2 linked regions of the Microscilla marina ATCC 23134 genome follow. The protein of the gene in region 1 interacts with the protein of each later gene in a pairwise test. Links are inferred from orthologs where the notes say so. Each region holds a gene or a part of one and is shown on either strand. Other genes may lie near its edges. The genes, in order: ligA and leuS.

Region 1 (8,339 bases):
CTGCGATTATGTACATTAAACGATCATAATCGTACGAAAACTGGGTATTAGCGTTTAATAAAACTTTAAGAATAAGTATGTATAACATAAAATTGCATACTAATTTGCAACTCCCTTTCTTTTTTATTTAAATGTAGGAAAGGACCACTACATTACCGTTGTTTATTAATCCGGTTTGTCATTTTTGTTTGAATGTCTTTGGTATATATTTGGGCTATTAATGCAGACCACTTTGTTAAAGTAGTCTTAACAAACGGTAATATTTTGAGCAGGTGTAGTTACACAAGAATACCTTCCTACTTGGAATAGTAGATTGTAGAAAGTTTTATAATATAATTCCCTAGTTTTGAATGAAGCGAAGAGCTTCTGACAGGTGAGTAATAATTGAGGTATGGTTATTCTTAATCGGTGTTATAGTATAGATGACAACACACACTTTTTCTTTTGCTACAAAAGAGCTTAAAGAGTACAACCAACATGTAAGAAAACGTAGTATTTTTGAAAAGTATACCAAACTTTACAAGAGAAAAAATACCCAGGGCCGGAGTCGAACCGGCACGGTATTGCTACCATTGGTGTTTGAGACCAACGCGTCTACCAATTCCGCCACCTGGGCTTGTTTTTTATTGCGTTGCAAAGGTAGTAAAAAAGAAATCCTACAAACAAGAAATCATTAAACTTTTTTTAAAAATTTGTGAAAAGTCATACTTTTTCTACCCTAAGTACCGAAAAAGCGGCTGTTTTTGCTGCAAACAGGGGTTTGGTATACGCCCATACTTCTTTAAATAATGCAGAATGTCTGTAGGTATTGAGGTGCTCTTCAGACTGCCAATGACTGTAGGTTACAAAAATATTAGGGTCGTTGGCATCACGCCAAAGCTCTAAATGTTCGCATCCATCAAAGCCTCTTATCTTATGTTTAATCTGCTCGAAGTTATCAACAAAGGTTTGTACTTTGTCTTCTTGAAAGGTCATTCTTACAATTCTGATTAGCATATTTGGGTGTAAGTTTTAAATGTGTTTTCACAAAATATTATTCTAAATAAAACACAAAAATCAATATTTAACCATCACACTACCTATTTACATCGCACTTTAGTTCTAAAAAATTAACGCAGTTAAAAAGTAAAAGACATAGTGCATTCAAAATTATATAATTGTTGAAACATTGCCTTACTTATGGAAAAAACTTTAGAAAAAATCAAGCTTTTGTGTGCTCAGGCATTAGCACAGGACAAACTCATCACTTTTTTGACTGGGGCAGGTATTTCTGCCGAAAGCGGCGTACCGACCTACCGTGGTACTGATGGTATTTGGGTAGAAGGTTCACGTAATTATAAACCAGAAGAGTTTGCCACCCTACGCTTTTTCAAAGAAAACCCCGCAGAGGTCTGGAAGTTTGTCTTGTACCGTAAGGTGAGCTTTAGAGATTTGCAGCCCAATGCCGGACACTTGGCGTTGGCATCTACTGAGGTGTTGTTGCCCAACAATTTTCGGCTCATTACTCAAAACATAGACCGATTACATATAAAGGCTGGCAACACTCAGGCAAAAGTACTTGAGATTCACGGCAATATGGAAACTGTAAGGTGTAGTGAAGAATGCAGTATGGATGTTTACCCTTTTCCATTAGACATAGGTACTGCTCCTTATGATGCCAAAATGATCACTCAACAGTGGGAACAACTCAAATGTCCGGACTGTGGTAGCTTGATGCGCCCCAATGTATTGATGTTTGATGAGTATTACAACGAGCGACTTTACAAGCAAGAAAGTGCCATAGAAGCAGCACTCAATACTGGGGTACTATTTGTTGTGGGTACATCGGGCGCTACTAACCTTCCCCATCATATCGCCTCTACTGCTACTTATCGTGGGAGTAGCCTGGTAGATATAAATATTGCTGACAGTGCCTTTACAGATATGGCAACTAGTGAGCCTGATAAGCTAGTGCTTAGGGGCACAAGCGGTGACATATTGCCCCAAATAAAACAACTCATACAAGCATTGGTATAGACTACTTTCCAATCATGACAATACCCGACCAATGCTTAGGGTGTACCCCTTTAGCCACCATTTTTTGCTGAGCAATTTGTAATGCCCGTGAATAACTCATGGAATGGGTCAAGAACTGTTGATAAAAAATCACCATGAGTTCTCTGGTGTAGTAATCGTCTATCTCCCAGAGAGAGAATACAATATTGCGGGCTCCGGCATATAAAAAACTACGCGCCAACGAAAAAACTCCTTCACCTTCTATCAACTTACCTACTCCCGATTCACAACTACTCAACACCAACAAATCGGCATTCAGCTCCAGGTTGTATACTTCACTTGCTAACAAACAACCCGAAAAATTTTGGTTTTGGTGATTAAATTCGGCAAAGTGAATTTTTGCCAGCCCCACATGCTGGGTGTTTGCTTCACTATGACTGGCTATGTGTACAATATGAGCAGTTTTTACTTTTTGGATAAAATAATCTTTAGTTGCCGCTTTTGCCAGACTTACCTCAGCAGATAAATTCTTAGACTTAAAGACATTGTAAATAGACTTGACTTCTAATCCACTTTCGGGCAAATAGTCATTAGCACCACGAATGGTATTAAAAACTGCTCCCTTGCCAACACTAAACGGGGCAAAAGCCAAAAAGTGTAGCTCAGGGGCAACTGTTTGTTCAACAACTTGGTTGATTGCTTTGTACCAGAGCGTTGCTGAGTAGTGGTAACTGATCTGGTAATGTTTGCCCAAGTAGTTGAGCTTAGAAAAATCATCTTGTTGTAGGCTCTTGGGCAATTGAGTAATCATTGCCTCAAAAGGAATGTTCTCGAGGGAAGGAGCTATCACCACTAATTTTCGGATTCCCTTTAAGTATTTTTCTGCGGGTTTGAATAGCGCCTTGTACCCTTGATAACTTGCAGGAGCAAAGTTACGTAAACGCTTCTCGCTTGACAGTTGGTTATAGTAATGGCTAATGGCAGCCTGAATATTGGCAGCTTTAGGAAGCAGCACAAGTTGGGCAGTATTTTTAGTAATTACAAATACGTAGTTATTGCTTTGTACACCAAATGTGTACATTAATGTAGCAGTTTGTGCAGGCATACTTTGCTGAAGTTGCTGAATCGTTACTTGTTTCACATCTAATTTTAATTGGGCATAACGAGGGTATTCTTTTTCTAATTGAGCGATCAGCGTTTCATAGTCCATATTTAGCCTAACCAAAGAATCTTGCTTGTTTTGCCCTTGCTTATGCTCATAATATACTATCTGTTTTCTGAGCGAACGTTCTTTGTCAAGCAATTTGCGAGGAATATCACTTATTTTTTTAGCTTCAGCTTCAGCCAAAGCCTGCATTAAAAAACTAGAGTTGCCGCGTTCAATAAAATAGAAAGCTTTCTCAAGGTATTTTGCTTTTTTGGTTTGACGGTATAGTTGGCTACAGGTGTATACTGCGCTTTTACCCTGTATCCCTATATTCGCCTGGTTAATCAAGGAAGCCGTAAAAAGATGACTTTGTTTACGAAAAACCCTATTTCTGCAATGCTTAATCAATGAATCGGCTACTTCAAAATGATATAGAGATGCTTTTAAGTCTTTCAAGTCTCCCGACCGATTGGCAAACGCCATTGCCTTGCTCGTACAAAAGGCATGAAAATAGCCCGGGTGATAATAATCTTTGACAGGTGGTGCTACAAAAATATCTTTGTTATTGAAGTTTTTTGCATTAGACAACAGACCTTTATGTAAAATTTCTAACTGTTGGCTATATTTTTTTAATACACAAACCAATGCTCCCCAATAGTTATAAAGAGGCACCATTTCGGGATGTGTTTTTCCGTACACTTTGCTTAAAATTTCATACGAATGTTGGAAGTACTCTTCAGCTTGCTCATACTTTCGGATATGGGTATACAAGTAGGCCAAATTGCTATAAATCCTGCCTATTTGCTCTTTAAAACAAGTGTTCTTTTTTTTGTACAGCTTCAAACTTTGACGGTAGTAAACAAACGCCGAGTCCAACTCAGGGTACTTTATGGGTTTGTCAGTTATTGCCCTTTGCCTACCAAGCGAGTATTTTTTGGCAGCGTGCATAGCGTATAGTCTCCCTATTTGCAAAAGACTAGAAGCTACTTCTTGATGAGTATTTCCAAAAACCTGTTTGTTCAACTGTAAGGCTACCCTGTAATACTGGTATGCTAAAGAAAACTTTTGCTGGTTTTTGTAAATGAGCCCTTGCCTATATATAAACCTTGATTGCCAGTACAGGTTCTGTTTGGTCGTTGGCAAACGCTTTAACAGTTTGAGTGATTTGTAGCAAGTTTCCAGAGATTTGTCAAAAGCTAACTTTCCCCCTAGCTCTATAAAAGACTGTATAGCGTATAGTTTCACTCGCAAGTATGCTACACGCACAGACTCGGGGCGATGGGTTTGTAAAGTGGCCATACAAGTATCAATCAAGCTCAATGATTGATCAAAGTATGCCAAACGAGACACAAAATCGGCCTTGAGTACATGAAGATCTATTTTGTCTAAAGTAATAGCCTCAACGCTTTGATATGCTTTTTCGGCTTTCTCACAAAGCCTGAAGCCTACTTTGTAATGTTTTTGAGCATACGCCAATTTTGCCAGGCTTTGCAATAGTCGGGCTTCTACCTCTGGATTAAAAAGGTGGACTGATGCCCTCAACTGTTGGTCAAGTAAGCGTTTTGCCTGGGTATACTTCCTTAAATTAATCAATTGTTCGGCTATTTTTGCCTCAGTAAAGTAGTACTGTTTGGGGGCTTCATTTTTATAAATAGCTGCTAACTTTTGATAGTATACCAAAGCACTGTCAGGTTGCATATTGTGGACAAAGAAATGCGCTTTAGTATTGAGTTTATTGGCTGGTTGAGATTGGCTGGTGGTAAAAGAGAAGGATAATAGTAGTATACAGATATATATCCTGGTCATTATATAGTATTATATTATAATTTGATTGTAGGGTTTTAATTTTCAACTGGTTATTAAACAAAGTTACATTTTCAAACACAAAGTATCTATTGGTTTTGGCATAGCATACTTCTTATGTAACTTTTCCTGCATTCCCTCTTTTATCTTAGGGCATATTTGCAAATCTACCAAGTAAACCTTACCTATTAAAATGTAATTTGTTGTTTTACTTGCTCAACTTGATTCCTCCTATTTTTATCACATGGTTTCCCTATGTAATACTGGCTTTTTTTTGGCTGATGGAGATTTATTTTATAAATATAATCCGTATTTTTAGCAAATTATTGACCAACCAATTGTAGATATTAATGACTAATCAAGAAGCTCAAGAGCGCATCAGGGAATTGTCGAAAGACTTACACCATTACAACTACATGTATTATCAAAAACACGTATCTGTAGTAACAGATTATAAGTTTGATAAATTACTGGAAGAATTGATTGATCTTGAGGAAAAGTTTCCTCAATTCAAAAAAGATGATTCTCCGTCACAAAGGGTAGGTGGGACTATCACCAAAGATTTTCCTACAATCAAACACCGCTATCGTATGTTGTCGCTGGGCAACACCTACTCGAAAGATGACTTGCTTGATTTTGATAAGCGCCTAAAAAAGCTCCTGGGTGACGATAAAGAAATAGAATATATCTGTGAATTAAAGTTTGATGGGGTATCAATCAGCCTGACTTACGAAAACGGGAAGTTGGTAACAGCAGCTACTCGTGGCGATGGGGTACAAGGAGATGATGTAACTGCCAATGCCAGAACAATCAGAACAGTACCTATTAGCATTCAAGGCAATAGCTTTCCGGCTAACTTTGAGGTAAGGGGTGAGGTTTTTATGCCTAACAAGGTGTTTGAAGCAATAAACGCACAACGAGTCAAAGAAGGCAAAGACTTGTATGCTAACCCTAGAAATACCGCATCAGGCACGATGAAGTTACAAGACTCCGCAGAGGTGGCAAAGCGTAAACTAGATGCTTACCTCTATTTTTTATTAGGCGATAATCTTCCTTACAAAACCCATGAAGAGGCAATAAAAGCGGTAGAAAGCTGGGGCTTTCATGTATCGCCTACTTATAAAAGGTGTACAGGCATTGATGCAGTAATGGAGTATGTAAACCACTGGGAAAAAGAGCGCAAAAACTTACCTGTAGACACTGATGGAGTAGTAATTAAGGTAAATGATATTGACCTACAGGAGCAACTTGGTTTTACCTCTAAAAGCCCTCGTTGGGCTATAGCTTATAAATACAAAGCCGAGAGCGTATCTACTGTACTTAACTCTATTACTTACCAGGTAGGGCGTACAGGGTCGGTTACTCCAGTGGCTGAACTTACTCCAGTACAATTGGCAGGTACCACCGTAAAACGCGCGTCGTTGCACAATGCCGACGAAATAGAGAGCCGTTTGCAATTGCACGAAAACGATACAGTATTTGTAGAAAAAGGAGGCGAAATTATTCCTAAAGTAACAGGAGTTGACTTAACCAAACGTGCAGCCAATGCTCAGGCAGTTAAGTTTATCGACCATTGCCCCGAATGTGGTACTGCGCTGGTGCGTAAAGATGGCGAAGCCAATCATTATTGCCCCAACGAAAAGGGCTGCCCTCCTCAGATCAAAGGACGCATTGAGCACTTTATTCAACGTAACGCGTTGGATATAGACAGTATGGGCGGCGAAACAATTAATCAACTGTTTGAGAAAGGCTTGGTGAAAAATGTAGCGGATTTGTATGACTTGACACTTAAGCAATTGCTTTCGCTGGATCGTTTTGGCGAAAAGTCGGCACATAACCTGATAGAAGGACTCAAGCAGTCGAAAAGTATTTCCTTTGCCAGGGTGTTATATGGTTTGGGGATCAGGTTTGTGGGTAAAACTGTAGCACAAAAGCTCGCAGTTCATTTTAAAACAATGGAGGCTATTCAAAAGGCATCGCACGATGAGCTGGTGGCAGTAGAAGATATAGGAGGACGCATTGCAGATAGTTTGATTGAGCATTTTAAAGATACCGAAAACCTTGACGTGATTAACCGTCTGAAGGCAGCCGGACTACAGTTTGAAGACAATACTCCTGTGCTGCAAAAGGACAGTGATAAACTGGATGGAAAAACTTTTGTGGTATCGGGTACTTTTCAACAGTTTAGCCGCGACGAGATCAAGCAAAAAATAGAAGCCAACGGAGGCAAGGTGGTTTCGTCTATCTCAAAAAAACTGGATTACCTGATTGCAGGAGATAAAATGGGGCCATCGAAGCTAGATAAAGCAAAAAAACTGGATGTAACAATGATCTCTGAAGATGAGTTTGTCCAGATGGTTGGTGGACCACCACAAGCCACTCCTACTGCCAAATCAGTAAACCCTACTCCGGGGTTGTTTGATTAGATGAGTTCGCTTTTCATAATATTTACAGATACAATGGCAAGGTTAAAGTTTTCTTCAACCTTGCCATTTTTTTACCCTTAAAAACTCAAGGTAACTACCAACTTGTCGCCTACTGTTTTTAAGTCTTTTAATAACATTCGAGCAATGTTTTGTTTGTAGTCTTTTTTCTTGAGTTTGTATACCGGAAAACTGGCAAGATAGGCAGCCATGGCTTTTTTGAATACCTTCACCAACCTCTTTTTTTCGGCTTCTTTTACATTCCCTGCATCTATTTTCAAAATATCAAATTCCTTAAGGTAAAAAGCCTTTTTATCTTGTTTGTAAGCCACTCTTCCTACTACACCAACTTGCCCTTGAATAGATTTTTTCCAGGCATTGCCACCAAAAGACATCTCTACAAAAATTTTATTTGCACTAATGCTTACTTTAGGGTCTGTAAAAGCTACTTTGGCTATAATTGCGTTTTTTTGGTAGGGAATTTTTTTGTCTAAGGCTTTTTGAATTTGTTCTTGGGAGATGTTAATCACCACGGGCGATTTGTTGCAGGCGCTGAGACAAAGCACTATCAAAAATGCCAGCCAATATGAGTTTTTCATTGTATGAAAGTGGTTAATTTTTTATCAACAAATAAAATAAACAAACCTTTGAAGTTTTGATACCAAAGGTTCTAGCTCAAAACAAGTACTTGTATGTATTTTGCCTATACACAACTTAGATTCTTTTTTTTAAGTATATTTTTTGCTAAATCCTTACAATTAACTACAAATAGAAAAAAACCTTATAATTTTGTAGAGAACTTTTTATGTAGGAATTATGAGTAGTAAGATTAGTGATTATGTATTTAACCTAAGAAATCGTTTTTCATCTAAAGAAAAAAGCGATGCTGAGCGGGCTACCTCTAATTATCAGGAAGCTAAAAGCATTGGAATTCTATTCAAAATAGAAGATGACGAAAAGCACGATTCATT
Region 2 (8,779 bases), on another replicon or contig:
GCTATTTTTGCACTGCTTGCTTTACCAAACAGTATATCATAATCACCATCAAACCTTTTAGCCGCTTCTTGCTTTACAAAGTTTCTCAAATCGGCACTTTCCAACGACTTGGCTAGTGCTTGAGCAAAATCAGCCATATCCTGATCAAGGTCAGTTACAATATTGGCCTTGCTTAACACAACGTTAGGTTGAGGGCTTACCTCTTGTTGTCGTTGATTACAAGCAAGCATACCGTAGGTAAGTGTTACTGCCAGCAGTATATTTCTAATAAATGGTTTTCTCATTGGATTGAATATTTCTTTTAGAGAGATCAAAAAAAAGAGGCTGGCGGAATAGAATTATTCGTTACCAGCCCCTTGTTGATAGGTAATGCTATTAGGTTAGCACATAAAATATTAGTGACTTAACTCAAAAGAAAAGTATTGGTTAAGGTTATAACAGCTTCTACCACGAGTATCTGGAGGAGAAGCACACTTATCTATAGTCATCCCTCCCATGTCTTCGTCTTTGGTATTGATCTCAATCTTGATATCCAAAGCAAGTTCTACCTCACCTACTACTGGAAGTTTTACTTTAAACTTGGGCTTTACACTGATACTTTTTACAGACACACCTGGCTGATAATCATCCTCTACAAAGTGAATATAGATTACAGATCCGTGTACATCTTCGTCCCAGTACAGTAAAGATAGGTTGCCAGCTTCCCACCATTTATCTTTGATGTCTTTGCGTTTTCTAGGCTCTAGGTTATCAATAAAGCGTACGCGCTTGGCTTCATCATAATTGCGACTTTCGTCTGGAGTATACACACGAACATCTACCTCTGGTGCACCAGCTGGCCATCCTTCGTATTTGTTTAAACCAGACTTAGTAAAGTACATTGCTTTTAGGCGCTCATAAGACTTTCCATCACGGTAACAGTCGCTATCAGTAGTAGGTCCTGATCCCGAACCTGAACCTGAACCTGATCCTGATCCCGAGCCTGAACCACTACCAAGTCCTCCTCCATCGCAAGGTTCAATCAAGAAGTAAGACTCTTTTTTGTTAGGAGTAGTATAATAAGGAGCCTGACGTTTCATCATTTCATCACACAACGTAGGTACTAACTGTCTCATTTTCAAACGCTCTTGAAACTCTGCGTCGGTTTTTAGACGCTCGTTTCCGCCCAATACAACTACTGGTTGCGTTGGTTGAGTTTGTGCGTCAATCCAGTGTTCGTTACCATCAGTATCATAGGCCAAAATATGACTGGTTTTTTGGTCATCATAAGCCTCAGTCAATACGGCTACTAAAGGCTTATAGCTGGCAGTATTCCAGTTTTCAATATTTACAGGAACCGCAATGTTTAATAATGGATCATTGTTTAAGAGGTCGGTCAAAAACGCTTGTTTATTTACACGGCCATTGGTTGGCACCAAGTGTTTGGCAATGGTTTGCTCAAGGGTTTGCCCGCCAACTTGAGCATCTTTAGACTTTCCATAAAGAATATCAAAGTCTCCATCAAACTTTTTGGAAGCTTCGTCTTTGATAAACTCACGTACTCCTGAATTGCTCATTGACTGAGCAAGCGCCTTGGCAAAATCAGCACGGTTCTGGTCTAGCCCAGTGCGTACTTCAGCTTTATTAGTAATAGGTGTAACAGGTGTAGTAGGTGTGACTGTTTTCTCTTGTTGAGTACAAGCAAATGTGCCTAATACTATGAGCACAATCAACCAGTTAATACGATTAAATATTCTCATTTTGGGTTAAAATAAGTTATGTTTAGTGATGCCTACTCTTTTATACAGCTTTTCGGCAATCGCTTTTTCTGATAAATATGTTAAAGTTAAGTACCCCAATATTACACGCCTTTAACTCCATGTCGGTACCATTTTTATTGGGGTGAGTTGTTTGGTTATTGTGCTACAAAAGACCGAAAAAGCCGGGAAAGCAACTTGGACTTATGTTGAAAAAAATTGAACTTATGGGTAAAACAAGAGGTGCATAAAAAAAGTACAACAATTACCACCTCAAATACAACAATCAGATAGGTTCAAATAAGAGGAGAAGTGAATGATTGGTTTTGTATGCTCATAAAGCGGGGCAGTCCTGCTACACTTTATAACTCATCAGAAGTTAAAGATAAGCCTTTATCAATGGCAAGTAAAGAAAGGGCTATGGGTACAAAATACAAAAAGCCAGTTACTACGCTGGCTTTTTGTTTTAAACAACTACTATTTATCGAGTCAGGTATATAGTCAGTTTCGCCCCTACTACCGGGTTCAACTAACCAACTGTTTCGATCATAACTGGTACTGAAAATACAATATTTTAAAAAAAGTTGGCAGCCTATAAACAACTGCCAGCTTTTTAGTTTGTGAGTATACTTTTAAAATGAACTTGTACTATAAAGTTACTCCTGCGTTATGCTAAACATTGTTACACTTCAAAATCACTCTTAGCATAAAAAAGGTATATCACACTTTATGCTTTTTCAAGAGTTTAGAGATTGATTGATACAAAAGTAGGTAAATACAGCGTGTAAGACCGGGTAATGGTGGGTAAGCCTGAGAAAACCTGCCTAAGAGTGCGCTAAATATAAAAATAGTCTGCCTCATTCGAACATTTCTAGTTGGTCTATTTCTCAAAGTTTGTTAGCAGCTGATCTTTTACAAGGTAATGAAGTGATATTTGGGAGGTAAGGAAAAAATGGTTATTGGTTTTGTGTAGGACATAAAAAAGCGGAAAACGCTGTAAACAACACATGGTAGCAAAATAATTCTATCTACCAAAGTTACTACAGTGTTTGGTGGCTTGATAAAAGTAATGTGTATTCAAGATATAGATCTTTCACTCAACCGTTGAACAAAAGATCTTTGTAAAAAATTAGTTGTGTGTGCCTGATGTGATTAGGGTTAAGCTATTTGTATTTCTGATAAATGCTTTAGTAAAATAACCACACAACTTACATTTTTTGGTTGATTCTCCAATGCTTTACATAGCTGCGAACTACTAAATGTAGTTTAACTCATTGGGCATCCCGAGCTTGTCATAAATCTCTTTTTGTTCTTTTGGAGAAACAAGTCGATGTTTAAGTTTTATATTCTCTTGTTTTAACCAATTGTACAAAGTTTTGCGGCAAACGCCATATTCCTCGGCAATCTGCTGCCTGCTCTTGACTTTATTCATTGTTTTAATAGCAGAGTTAAGGGTTAGTGTAATGTTTAATTTAAAGCCCAAAATTATAAAATATTTATCAAGCTAAAAAGCCTATACGAACAATCCTTAGATTATTATAATCATTTGTTTAAGAAGTTATAAACCCTTGAATACAAACAAAATAGCCTTTTTTATGAGTTTTACAAGGTATTGTCTATCCTTTGTCTATCTTTAGCTTTCAAAAAACATTAAACTTGGAATAATTAAAATTTAAGTAACGAAATTAAGTATCTATATCCAAGCTAAAACGGCAAATATTCATCATTAAACACACAACTTATACAAACACTTGCCTCACAAGCCATCTTGGTTTTATTATACTCAAATATCATATAGTTAAAATTTTTAAGTATTAATACTCAAAAAAGCTTCTACTCAGTGGCTAATTTCATAAGTAATACTACTTGTGTAATCTCCTTTTTTTTGTGGCTCGCCAAAGTTTTTTTTTGCCCAAGCTTACTACAATAATAGCAAAGGATTAATGACCGCTTTCAAAAAATTTCTAATTTTGTAAACGAATCTTTAGTTTTTACAAAAATTATCCTCTATTGTGGGGTAATGTATGATGAAACAATAAATGATGTGTCAGGGTTTTTGCCCATCAAACATATCACCTCAGCATCAATGCTCCCGGATAACGCTTTAAACATACTCTAAGAAAAAAGTTCAAAACCAATGGTGTACGATCCCAAACAAATAGAACCTAAATGGCAGGAATACTGGCAACAAAATAATGTTTACAAAACAGAGATAGATCATAACAAGCCAAAATATTATACTTTGGACATGTTTCCTTACCCATCGGGCAAAGGTTTGCACATAGGGCACCCCCTCGGCTATACTGCGTCAGATATTATGGCACGTTATAAAAGAATGAAAGGGTTTAATGTGCTGCACCCTATGGGGTTCGATTCATTTGGTTTACCCGCCGAACAACATGCCATTGATACAGGACAACACCCTGCCGTTACTACTGAACAAAACATTGCGACTTTCAAAAGTCAGTTATCAAAACTAGGGTTTTGCTTTGACTGGAGTCGTGAAATACAGACTTCCAGCCCTGAGTACTATCAGTGGACTCAGTGGATTTTTATGCAACTGTTTAACTCTTGGTTTAATTATGACACCAATAAAGCCGAAGCTATTGATACCTTGTATGCGGCTTTTGAGCAAACTGGCAATCAATCTATCAATGCGGCTTGCGACGAAGACGTGGTTGAGTTTACAGCAGAAGAATGGAAGGCTTTTACTGAAGAAGAAAAATATAAAATATCGTTGCAATACCGCCTGACGTATGTGGCAGACTCAGTAGTAAACTGGTGTCCAGCCTTGGGAACAGTATTGGCAAACGATGAAATTAAAGACGGTGTATCGGAACGTGGTGGCCACCCGGTAGAACGCAAAAAAATGAAGCAATGGTCTATGCGCATTACTGCATATGCCGATCGCTTGTTGCAAGGATTGGATAAAATAGAATGGTCTGACCCTTTGAAAGAAATGCAACGCAACTGGATTGGTAAGTCACACGGTGCCGAAATGGACTTTAAAGTAGATGGACATGAGGTTACTTTGACCTGTTTTACTACCCGCCCCGACACTATCTATGGAGTAACCTTTATGGTGATGGCTCCTGAACACGATTTGGTAGCACAATTGACTACTCCTGAGCAAAAGGCTGAAGTAGAAGCTTATGTAGAAATGGCTAAAAACCGTTCGGAACGTGAACGCCAAAGTGAGGTGAAGCGAGTGTCTGGTGTATTTACTGGTTCGTATGTGATGAACCCTATTTCGGGCGAGAAAGCCCCTTTATGGGTAGCCGACTATGTTTTGGCTGGGTATGGTACTGGCGTAGTAATGGCGGTACCAGGAGGCGATGAACGCGACTTCCGTTTTGCCCGCCATTTTAACCTGCCAGTAACTGCTGTAGTAAAAAGTACTCGGTTGGATGAAAAAGGTGAAGTAGTGGAGGCGAACCCTACCAAAGACGATGTCATGATTAATTCGGGCTTTTTGAACGGAATGACTTGTCTGGAGGCTATTCAGGCAGTGATAAAAAAAGCTGAAGCAGATGACACCGGCAAAGGTAAGGTAAACTTTCGTTTGCGTGATGCAGTATTTAGCCGCCAACGTTATTGGGGAGAACCTGTACCAGCTTATTTTAAAAATGACCTGCCTTATATGATTAAAGAGGAAGAGTTGCCTTTGACTCTACCCGAAATAAGCGAATATAAACCTACAGCTGATGGAGACCCTCCTTTGGGCAGGGCCAAGGGCTGGTTGTATCAGGGACAATATCCTTACGAGTTGACGACCATGCCAGGTTGGGCAGGATCTTCGTGGTATTTTGCCCGTTATATGGATGCCCAAAATGCAGAAGAGTTTGTAAATAAAGAAAAAGCTGCTTACTGGAATCAGGTAGATTTATATATTGGAGGTACCGAACATGCCGTGGGACATTTGTTGTATGCGCGCTTTTGGGCACACTTTCTCAACGACCGTGGTTTCTTGCCTTATGGTGAGCCTTTTAAAAAGCTGATTAACCAAGGAATGATCCAGGGTAATTCGGCGATTATCTACAGGTTAAAAGAAGATGCCAGTAAATATATATCTGCCAAACAAAAGGGCACATATAAGGCTGAAGACTTGGTAGAAATTCATGTAACAGTGAAAGCGCTGACGGGTGAAGATACACTTGACTTGAATGTGCTACGTGAATGGAAACCAGAAGATTTTAAAAATGCCACATTTGTAGCCGATGCTGATGGTAGTTTTTACTGCGACCGCAGGGTAGAAAAAATGGGGAAACGTTATCATAATGCCATTAATCCTGACGATGTAATTGCGGACTACAGTGCTGATACTTTGCGTTGTTATGAAATGTTCCTGGGTCCATTGGAACAGTCAAAGCCCTGGGATACTAAAGGGATTGATGGGGTACATAAGTTTTTCAGAAAGATGTGGCGTTTGTTCCATAGTTTTGACGATCAAGGGGAGTTTGATACTACCCAGGGGACATCTACCGATGCTGAACAAAAAATTATACATAAGGCTATCAAGCGGGTAACAGAAGACCTGGAACGTTTTTCTTTTAATACTCCAGTAAGTACCTTGATGATTTGTGTGAATGAATTGACCGATGCGAAGTGTAACAAGCACGAGATTCTGGAGAATTTATTATTGATTGCAGCTCCTTATGCCCCTCACATTGCTGAAGAGCTTTGGGCAAAAATGGGACACGTAACCAGTATTCATTTGGCTGACTTTCCTACACACAATGAGAAGTATTTGCAAGAGAGTTCGTTTGAATACCCTATCTCTATCAATGGTAAGAAACGTACCACTATTAATGTGCCTTTAGATATGCCTAAGGGTGATATAGAGAAACAAGTACTTGCCAATGAGATTGTACAGAAGTGGTTAGAGGGCAAAGCACCTAAAAAAGTAATCGTGGTACCCAAGCGCATTGTAAATGTAGTGATATAGTAGTTGACAGTATTCAGTCGATAGCTTCTACAGCCTCAAGTCCTTAGATGCCGATGCACATCGGTGCTTTTAGCGATAAGCTTCAAGTTTGACGCTGCTCTACAAGCAACTTACCGGTTTTATAGGACGTTGATTTTTAGCGGTTTATAAAATCGGCAGATGGAAGTCCACAGCGCTAATAGGGTAGTTAATTAATTGAAGTTGCGAGGTACAAGCTTCAAGTGCCAGTTATATTCGCACCTGAAATATATAAATAGCTGGAAGTTAAGTTTTTACAGTTTATATACTGCAACTTGGGTTAATTAGGAATAGTACTAAAATAAATTTACATTTTTAACGTCATATTTCGCTGACAGAATTCGTTAAAAAAACTTGACGTAGCGCTGCTATGACGCCGTCCCGCAGGGCTGGCTCAACATCCACTGGATATTGCCTCTCCTGACAACAAAATATTTTGGCGTTACTATAGAACTTTATTTTTACACCATTCCTTAGAAAAAAATTCGCATAAATTTATTTTTCAAAAAAGGCATCAGGTAATTTTATCTGGTGCTTTTTTGATTTATGAGACTGTTTCATGGTTTTTAGAAAAATATTAGTCCTACCTGACATATTTTAAAACTTGTGTAGTATAAAATTTCTTGAAAGACCTCATATATATCTAAAAACCTGCTTAGTTATGACTATGATCATTTTTTGAAGTACAGCAAAAACTAAAATCAACTCAGATTAATATAACTTTTTGCTTCCTCCCTATAGATTGGTACTTGTTTTTAAAATAAAAATTATTCAAGCACTTCATTTTTAGCTTTTTATTAGTGATTTTTGATTGATCTATGATTTTCCATGAGAAGCCCGTATTGTGGGGTGTCAAAACTGGTAATTGCCAAAAATTGCGATTTGTAGGAGGGGTTTATCTTTTTTTGGCATTTTTTTTAACATACTATATCATAACCATCAAAGAGAATACAGCAAAGAATAGGACTTATGCTTGGATTTAGAAGTTTATTACAAAAGAAGTTACAAAAACAACTAGCCCCTTTTTATTCTCGCAATGACATCAAAAAGGCCACAGAATATTATGTGCCCACACAATGCCAGAATATAGCACCATCGAAAGAACACGAACCTGGACATACACACGCTTTTGCTACTAAGGAGAGTCTGATTCCATTTTTTATGGATAAGGTATTTAATAACAAGAGTCAGACTGACCGCTTCTTTATTATTATGGCAGACTCTGGGATGGGTAAGACAACTTTTATGATTAACTTGTATGCTACTTATATAAAAAAAAATGGGGCAGATAATATTGAACTTATTCCCTTGGGGTACCCCGATGCATTGACAGAAATAGACAAAATACAACCTCACAAACGAAAAAAAACGATTTTGTTGCTCGATGCATTTGATGAAGACAATCACGCCATCAAAGATTATCAATCGAGGTTGAAGCTTATTTTGCAAAAAGCCAATGATTTCAAAGAAATCATCATCACTTGTCGCACGCAGTTTTTCCCCTCAGAGGTAGAAGAGCCTAAAGAAACAGGGGTACTTAAGTTTGGTGATAATGGCGGAGAATATGTTTTTCGCAAACTGTATATTTCTCCCTTTGATGACTTGGATATTAAAAAATACCTCAAAAAGAAGTATTCCTTCTTTAGAAAGAAAAAACAACAGAAAGCCGAAGAAATAGTCAAACAATCGCCCAATCTGATGGTGCGCCCTATGCTGCTAAGCTATATAGACGACTTGATTGAAAGTAGTCAAAAATATGAACGTACTTACCAGATTTACCAGGAGCTGATCAAAAAATGGATTCACCGGGAGGTGCAACGTCGCCCTAAGGGCAAGCAAGAGTACCAGGAACAATTGTATAAATTTTCGCGGGTAATAGCCAACAACATTTACGAAAACCATAAAAAACGAGAAGGTTTTTTTATTGAGGGTAATGAGGTGTTACACTTTGCCCGACAACAAGAGGTTGACCTCCAGGAACTAGAGCTCAAAAGTCGTTCGTTGCTCAACCGTGACGTACAGGGGCGTTATAAGTTTTCGCATAAATCTATTCTGGAATACTTTCTCGCGCTAGAGGCTT

What was found.
Region 2: the proteins of ligA (region 1) and leuS interact in binary tests that used the Escherichia coli proteins (3 or more experiments, as listed by UniProt). The link is inferred for Microscilla marina ATCC 23134 from one-to-one orthologs.

Annotation. Positions count from the first base shown.
Region 1 is NZ_AAWS01000021.1:55,155-63,493, reverse strand. The notes cover bases 4,881-7,833. They hold ligA (NAD-dependent DNA ligase LigA), read left to right. Parts: upstream 4,881-5,295; coding sequence 5,296-7,371; downstream 7,372-7,833. Other genes in these bases: M23134_RS19525 (DUF1439 domain-containing protein), read right to left, coding at 7,449-7,833; M23134_RS19535 (CHAT domain-containing protein), read right to left, coding at 4,881-4,948. In the rest of the region: M23134_RS19555 (hypothetical protein), read right to left, coding at 1-88; M23134_RS19545 (putative quinol monooxygenase), read right to left, coding at 703-996; M23134_RS19540 (SIR2 family NAD-dependent protein deacylase), read left to right, coding at 1,180-2,016; more of M23134_RS19535, read right to left, coding at 2,018-4,880; more of M23134_RS19525, read right to left, coding at 7,834-7,967; M23134_RS19520 (DUF6913 domain-containing protein), read left to right, coding at 8,185-8,339. UniProt on the Escherichia coli protein: DNA ligase that catalyzes the formation of phosphodiester linkages between 5'-phosphoryl and 3'-hydroxyl groups in double-stranded DNA using NAD as a coenzyme and as the energy source for the reaction.
Region 2 is NZ_AAWS01000007.1:129,559-138,337, reverse strand. The notes cover bases 3,489-6,881. They hold leuS (leucine--tRNA ligase), read left to right. Parts: upstream 3,489-3,873; coding sequence 3,874-6,681; downstream 6,682-6,881. Also shown: M23134_RS07905 (DUF3103 family protein), read right to left, coding at 1-284; M23134_RS07900 (DUF3103 family protein), read right to left, coding at 396-1,739; M23134_RS40450 (helix-turn-helix domain-containing protein), read right to left, coding at 2,992-3,168; M23134_RS07885 (leucine-rich repeat domain-containing protein), read left to right, coding at 7,669-8,779.